2 regions of the Brevibacterium sp. CSND-B09 genome follow, and region 2 is predicted to be linked to the other one. Evidence: riboswitches for the same ligand, from Rfam matches in the RefSeq annotation. Region 2 holds a riboswitch; the other holds the start of a gene.
What was found. Region 2 has a riboswitch for S-adenosylmethionine ahead of sfnG (dimethylsulfone monooxygenase SfnG). Riboswitches for the same ligand answer to the same signal wherever they lie in the genome.

Region 1 (3,883 bases), 630 kb from region 2:
AATGGACCCCATGGTTCGACTTCCGCCTCGTCACCCGCGTCCCCGCCGACGCGTTCACCCCGAAGCCCAGCGTCGATGGCGGCATCCTCACCATCGATCGCTGTCCCACCGGATCGATTCCAGACAATGCTCGATCCGAATATCAACAGTTCGTCCGTTCGGTCTTCACCGGTCGCGGGCGAGGAATGAAAGGAATCCTCTCGAAGATGAGCATCACCGATCATCGCACTCTGCAATCGACCATGGACCGCAACGACATCAGAGGAGACATCTTGCCCAAAGATCTCACCCCCGACCAGTGGACCGGACTGTTCACCGAACTGGTCACCGAAACAGATCACAAGGATGCGAAGAAGGGAAAGACCATGCGAAACAGCAAAGCACCCAAACAGAACCCCATCACCGAGGCGGCCCCGCAGACACCGTTGATCACCGGGGAGATGCCCATCGTCGGCGCCAAACCGGCGACCGAGAAGCTACAGGCTTCCATCCCGGGCACCGATCCGAAGGCGAAGAGCCATGACAAGGGTCATCTGCAGGCCGAACGCGGTTTCATGAATCAGCATCAGAAACCGCAGCAGCCCCAGCCGAGGTGGAACCTGCCGCGCAGGTGAGTCTCCGATGCTCCGGTCCGACGTTTCCCCGTCGGACCGGAGCGTTGTCCGGCCCGTGCTCCTCCATGCCGATGCGCCGACGGACCACGACACCGGCGACTCCTCCGTCTTCTCCGGAAGTTCATCTTCGCCGACTGCCGGCGCTCGTAGACTGAAAACAGCAGGTCCACGCACTGCGCATTCGGTCGAGAGGTCAGCCGGAATGGACAATGAACACGGCACGCACATCAGACGCTTCATCAATGGGTGGTGTCCTGGCTGCGAAGAGAGCAGCAGCCTGACACCGGGTCGACTCAATTCCGACGGAACCATCGAATTCCGCACCTGTGTCGACTGTGGGGAAACCGTCGAGGACCACGATCCTCGATACTGGTCATCGGCCGCCGACGCCGATGAAGAAGGACTCGTCTAGATTCCTCCTCCGCCGGCCACGGAGGTCACCAACGCAAAGGTCGTGTCAGACCCTCCATCTACACTGAAATCACGTTCGCGAGCTGTGGCCATCGGTACCTGGCCGGCCACACGGCAACCCGTCATCGACCGGGTGCCCCAGGGGAAGAACGGGCCCGCGCCGACCGCTCGGGCAAGCTTCGATCCGGGTCAGCGCTGCGCAGGCGCGCCCGAGAAGGACGGTTTGCCATGTCCGCAGACTTCAACGACTCCGCCGACTCCCACAACCACTCCGAGAACCGCCGCAGGGCCGCCGAACAGTGGCCGGGCTTCGAACCCGAGGTTGCCCTGCACTGGTCGAAAGTTCTACTCCACCACTCCCCTGACCCGCAACGCGCCGGCATCAAAGCTCAGATGAGTTCGGCGATCAAACGGGGCATTCCGATTGCCGGACCCGGCTGGGTGAGCACTGCCGATGCGGCTCGCAGTGATGGCTTCACACCGGTGCTCTATCAGACCCTGTTCGACACGCTGCAATCCATTCCCAGAACGGCATTCCGGTCCCACCCGGGACATCGGCAGAACGGGCACGGAACCTACCTGCCCGGCACCCCGTATGAATCAGAACTCTGGTGCGACTGGCCGAAGCTCTTCCTCGCCGAAGGTTTCGACGCTCACGCAGCCACGACGCTGATCCTGCTACGTGCTGAACCGAAGTTCCCACGCCCGCGAAGCAACAACTGAGCAGAGGGTCTTTGACCTCACCGAACCCAAACACCACTGCCGGTCGGATCAACAGATCCGACTCGGTCAGCTCGCCGAGGAAGCCACGCGCAGATACACGGCCGCGGCGAGCGCGGAGTCGATCGTCTCCTGCTTCCCTCCGATATCCACGGTCACGACTTCATCGGTGTGATCGACGACGTCGAGCGCGACATCGGGCAGCACCCCCGCCTCGGCGAGCTTCCCGAGAACAACAGGATCAGCATCGGAGACCCTCAGCACCGCATAGGATCCGGCGGCCGCCTCGGCGAGCAGGGTCGGAATATGGGAATCGACGGCACCGTCGGCACCCGGAATGGGATCGCCGTGCGGGTCGGACGTCGGGTGGCCGAGGAACGCGTCGATGCGGTCGATGAGCCGATCGGAGGCTGCATGCTCGAGGATCTCGGCCTCGTCATGAACCTCGTCCCAGCCATAGCCGAGCGACTTCACAAGAAACGTCTCGATGAGCCGGTGCCTGCGCACCATCGACAGGGCGATCGCCTTGCCCTGCTCGGTGAGCACCGGTGGCTTATATGGGACGCGGGTGATGAGACCGAGTTCGTCGAGACGCTTGAGCACCTCGGTGACATTGGCCTTCGTCGTGCCGAATCGGTTCGCAAGTTCGGTGGCCGTCATCGGGTCGCCGCCCCATTCCTGAGCCGACCAGATGGCCTTGAGGTAGTCCTGGCTGACCTCGGAGACTTCACCTGCACGCATGCCCCCAGTATCCCATGGACGCGTCACCGCGCGTCGACACTTCACCCGAAGTGGGAGATCGGACACAGATGTTCCCAAACGATTACCACCGACCCACCCCATCGCCGAGGCGGCCCTGACAAAATCTCAATCATGACCTCCCAGCCCATCCCCTCCGACTCGGTTCACCCAACCGACAACGCCGACCAAACAGGGTCGGTTCGGCCCGCCATCCCCGACGGCCCCTCCCTCACAGACGGCTGGTCCCCGTTCCGTGCGCTCCGCCGCTGGGCGAAGGCCCGCAAGCCGGCGTCCCGACCAACAGCACGGCGAGGGCCGACGACCCCGGACAACCCGCGAGCACGATCAGAGAGGATCAATGCGGCCGGCCTGTTCCGCCCCGGCGAGATCGAGTACGCGCGGCTGCGGAGCCTGCCGCCGTTCGACACCGATCTGCTCATCCTCACCAACCTGCGGATCATGCGGGTGCGCACCGATGCTCAAGGCTCCATCGCGCAGCTCTCGGAGGCGGCTGCTCGGCAGGTCAGCGCCGTTCGAGCAGAGGATTTCCGCGGACGCGCGACCGTGACCGTGGAGCTGCACGTCGGATCGTCGATGCGGCTGGAGGAGACCATCCCCACCGAGGCGCAGCGATTCGTCGACACTCTCACCGAGGTGGCCGCTCGCTCCCGGGCATGATCCGTTCCACCCTTCGGGCCCGTTCGAACCGGCTCCCGTGCCCGGCCCGGCTGGACAACCCGGCAGCTTAGTCAACTTCCTAAAAAGAGGGGGTGCTGTCTTTGTGAAAATCCTCCAACCGTAGAATAGATCGGGCCCATTTTCGGGCCCAGTCCACTTTTGTCTACCGGAGGTCGATGCGTGCAGGATCCGAACGAAGAGAAGTTGAAGCGCCCAGTCGTCGAGCGTGAGCGATTCGGCGGTACCGACCGAGCTACGAGAATCAGCAGGGACGTCGACCCCGAGAAGCGCGCTCCGATCGACAGCACGGAGATGAGCAAGGGCCCGGAGGAGCTCTCCGACGAACGCGGCTCCCGGGTCAACTGGCGAGTCTTCATCGTCGCCTCTCTCATCATCCTCGCGTTCTCCGTGTGGGCGATGATGATGCCCGACTCGGCTCAGTCGACCATGAAGACGGCTGTGGACTGGATCGCAGAGAACCTCGGTTGGTTCTATGTCGTCACCGTCACCGTCGTCATCGGCTTCGTCCTCTGGGTGGCACTGTCCAAGGAAGGCGGCGTCAGGCTCGGCCCGGACCACTCCCGCCCGCAGTACAACCTCTTCACTTGGGTCGCGATGCTCTTCGCCGCAGGCGTCGGCATCGACATGCTCTTCTACTCGGTGACCGGACCGATCACCCAGTACCTCCACCCGGTCAACGCCTCCCCCGAATCGGCGGC
Region 2 (3,883 bases):
GAGTCGACCGACGGCCCGGGGGACGAGGAGAGAGGTGATGAGGAAAGCTGCGGCGAAGAGGCCGAGCGTGAGTCCGGAGACGGCGGCGGGGTCACCATGGCCGGTCTGCGATGTGAGCGCGAAGTTGTAGAGGAACGTGCCGAAGCCGGCGAAGAACACGAAGGCCATGAGCATCCCGATCCATGCGGCAGGGATGCGAACCACCTGTGGCGGAATGAGTGGGTCACGTCCGGCCGCCTCGGCGCGGTTCTGCCAGAGTGCGAACGCGGTGAGAGCTGCAGCGCAGGCTGCCAAGAGGGTTGCGGGCAGCGGAAGCCAGCCGGTGACCGGTCCCAGCGCCAGTCCGGTGACGAGGCTCATCATGCCCACGCCGAGGAGGATTGCGCCGGGGGCGTCGAGGGGTGCCGGGTCGATGCTGCGTGATTCGGTCAGGCGCAGGGAACCGAGATAGGCGGCTGCGGCGGCGATCGCGCAGCTGAGGAACGCCGCCCGCCACCCCCAGGTCTGGCCGAAGAGGGAGATGAGTCCGCCGCCGAGGACCTGACCACCGACGGTGCCGACTCCGGAGAATGCGCCGAAGAGGCTGATCGCCTTCAACCGTGCGGCCCCGGACAGCGAATGCTGGAAGCTCGCGAGGATCTGCGGCATCATCACCGCCGCTGCCGAACCCTGGGTTGCGCGAGCCACGAGCAGGAAGAGCGGATCGGGTGCCAGTCCGACGGCGATTGAGGTGATGACGAGCGCGCCCGTGCCGATCATGAACAGGCGGCGACGCCCGAAGCGGTCCCCGATGCGACCGCAGAGGATGAGGCCGGAGGCGAAGGCGGCGGAGAACAGACCGACGATGAGCGCCGAGGTCGCATCACTCGCACCAATGTCGGCCTGCACCGCGGGGATCGCGACGTTTGAGACGGAGAACATGAACGTCGCGAGGAACGCACCGAGGTGGAGCGGCCAGAGGACGGGGGCAGGATGGCCTGCGGTGGGGGCGGGCTCGACGTCGGGTGCGTGACCGGGAGCAGCCTCGGCGAGGACCGAGGTCGGAACCGCCTCGGCGGAGGTCGATGATGTCTGCGTGTGGGAATCTCTCATGGATCCAGTCTGCGATGGGCCGCGGGGGAGTGGGAGGGCGTGCTGATGGTGTTGGTCGCACCACCAGGCTGAGGGCGGTGACAGGGTGGAACGGGGTGAGCGTCGGACGGACAATGGAGGCATGGCACAAGTGAGAACCGAGGAGCTAGGACGATTCCTGCGTTCGCGACGCAACCGAGTGCGGCCCTGCGAGGTCGGTCTTGCGGCCGGCACCCGGCGGAGGGTGCCGGGACTGCGGCGCGAAGAGGTCGCTGTGCTCGCGAACATCGGCACCAGTTGGTACACCTGGCTTGAGCAGGGGCGCGAGGTCCACCCCTCGGAGTCGGTGCTCGAATCCATCGCCGAGGCGCTCCTGCTCGACCGTGAGGAGCGTGCCCATCTCTTCCTGCTGGGCGGATATCCGGATCGAGTCGCGAACCCGGGGGACTCGGCGGTGGGAGAGCAGATGCGCACCTTGCTCGACGAACTGCTGCCGCTGCCGGCGATGGTCACTGATCCGCGGTATACGATCCTCGCCTTCAACTCCGTCGAACGGTATCTCGCCTCCGACCTCGAAGCACTCGCTCCGGCCGACCGCAACTGCGCGATCCAGTCCTTCGAGAGCCCGGAATGGGCGCGGACCTTCCACTCCGACGACGGCCATCGGGCGCAGGTCGTGGCGAAGCTGCGTGCCTCGTACGCGGAGTCGATCGACGATCCCGAGTGGTCGCCGCTGCTGTCGCGGCTGCGCAGGAATCCGGAATTCTGCCGCCTGTGGGATTCGGGAACGGTCGGTCGATCTGTCGGGCGGGTCAAGACCATTGAGAACCCGTATGTGGGCACGCTCAAGCTGACGATGACGACGCTCATCGCGCAGGAGAACCAGAGGCTGACGCTCTCGGTCTATCAGCCGGTGGACACGGTGACGCGGTCCCGATTGGAGACGCTGCACGGCTGGATCAATGACGGCAGCATCGAACGCAGACGGGAGGACGGGGCGCAGCCGTCGGCAGAACGGCATCTCCGCGCCGTCGCGGACTGAACCGTGTGCCGTCGGGTGACGAGGTCGCGTGTTCACCTGCGGGAAGTGGGATGCTTCACACTCGGCCACCGCGATTTCGCATTGTCGTCATGACTCGGATAAGCTGATTCGCGGAGGATTCGCCTAGTGGCCTATGGCGCTCGCCTGGAACGCGGGTTGGGTTAACGCCCTCAGGGGTTCGAATCCCCTATCCTCCGCCACGGAAGTCCCGGTCTCGCAGTTGCTGCGGGCCGGGACTTCGTCGATTCACCGGCGGCGGACCTCCATGCCGGTCGCGGGAGGCTCGTATTCGGACATCCCACACCGATTGTGACAGTTCGCACCATTCGTGCCACCTGCTACCGGTGCTTTCGCATCCCTCGGCGGTCCTGGTCCAACGCACCGGTGCAACGAGGTGGTGTGCCGCCAAGGGTGAGGGGTGCGGAGCTGGGTGCAGCGGAGCGCAGCTGCCGGAAGGCAAATCGCATGACGGTTCGTGGCGGAATGCGTCATTGTGACGGCATGCGTCGGCCTGCGAAGTCTGCCCGCCGAGTGTGGTCTGCGTCTCAGTAGTCTGGCACGGCACACCCGCACACACGATATTGCACACCTGCACACATCACGAGCGACTGAAGGGAACTGGCCCGATGACGTCGCAGCAACCGGTCCGGCGCGGAAGATCGCGCAGCGCGCGCCCCGCGGACACGGTGCTCATGCCAGTTTCGATGGGAAGGGACACACAATGACGAATCTCCACGCCAACCCGATCTATACCGGTGAACCCGAAGACCTGAAGTTCGCCTACTGGGTGCCCAACGTCTCCGGCGGCCTGGTCGTGTCGAACATCGAACAGCGCACCGACTGGGGCTACGACTACAACGTCAAGCTCGCACAGACCGCCGAGGCAGTCGGCTACGAATACGCACTCAGCCAGGTCCGCTACCTCTCCAGCTACGGCGCGGCCCAGCAGCACGAATCGACCTCCACGTCACTCGCGCTCGCCCTTGCCACTGAGAAGCTCAAGGTCATCGCCGCCATTCATCCGGGCATCTGGGAACCGGCCGTGCTCGCGAAGTTCATCCTCACCGCCGACCAGTTCACGAAGGGCCGGGCCGCCATCAACGTCGTCTCCGGCTGGTTCAAGGACGAATACACCCGCCTCGGCCTGCCGTGGCTCGAACACGGCGAACGGTACCGCCGGTCCGCCGAGTTCATGGATGTCGTCCGCAAGCTCTTCACCGAGGAGAACGTCGAGTACCGCGGCAATTTCTACACCGTCGACGACTTCACCCTCCGCCCCGGCCCCTACCCGGTCGAGGGCCGCCCCCACCCGGAGATCTTCCAAGGCGGAAACTCCTCGGCCGCTCGCATCAACGGCGGCAAGCACGCCGACTGGTACTTCTCCAACGGCAAGGACTTCGACGGCTTCCGCGAACAGTACGACGACGTCACCGAGGTGGCCCGAGCGCACAATCGGAAGGTCCGTTTCGGGCTCAACGGGTTCGCCATCGTCCGCGACACCGAGGCCGAAGCCCGCGAACAGCTGCGTGAGATCATCGCCAAAGCCGATGAAAGCGCTGTCGAAGGATTCCGCAAGTCCGTCCAGCAGGCCGGAGCCTCGACTCACGATAAGAAGGGCATGTGGGCGGATTCGAGCTTCGAAGACCTCGTCCAGTACAACGACGGCTTCCGCACCCAGCTCATCGGCACTCCCGAACAGGTCGCCGACCGCATCATCGAGTACAAGAAGATCGGCGTCGACCTCATCCTCACCGGCTTCCTGCACTTCCA

Region 1: it holds a riboswitch for S-adenosylmethionine, as region 2 does, so the genes downstream of both, ACU4IU_RS07010 (hypothetical protein) here and sfnG (dimethylsulfone monooxygenase SfnG) in region 2, are expected to answer to the same signal.

The regions. Positions count from the first base shown of each region.
Region 1 covers NZ_JBREGI010000001.1:1,533,306-1,537,188, forward strand. Annotated here, with positions in the region: partial or broken gene erm (23S ribosomal RNA methyltransferase Erm) at 1-429, shown strand, start outside; gene ACU4IU_RS07000 (hypothetical protein) at 366-614, shown strand; gene ACU4IU_RS07005 (hypothetical protein) at 817-1,026, shown strand; SAM riboswitch class IV at 1,100-1,210, shown strand; gene ACU4IU_RS07010 (hypothetical protein) at 1,254-1,748, shown strand; gene ACU4IU_RS07015 (metal-dependent transcriptional regulator) at 1,815-2,486, opposite strand; gene ACU4IU_RS07020 (hypothetical protein) at 2,619-3,164, shown strand; gene betT (choline BCCT transporter BetT) at 3,345-3,883, shown strand, end outside.
Region 2 covers NZ_JBREGI010000001.1:898,404-902,286, reverse strand. Annotated here, with positions in the region: gene ACU4IU_RS04370 (MFS transporter) at 1-1,092, opposite strand, end outside; gene ACU4IU_RS04365 (helix-turn-helix transcriptional regulator) at 1,214-2,113, shown strand; tRNA gene ACU4IU_RS04360 (tRNA-Ser) at 2,226-2,313, shown strand; SAM riboswitch class I at 2,706-2,824, shown strand; gene sfnG (dimethylsulfone monooxygenase SfnG) at 2,835-3,883, shown strand, end outside.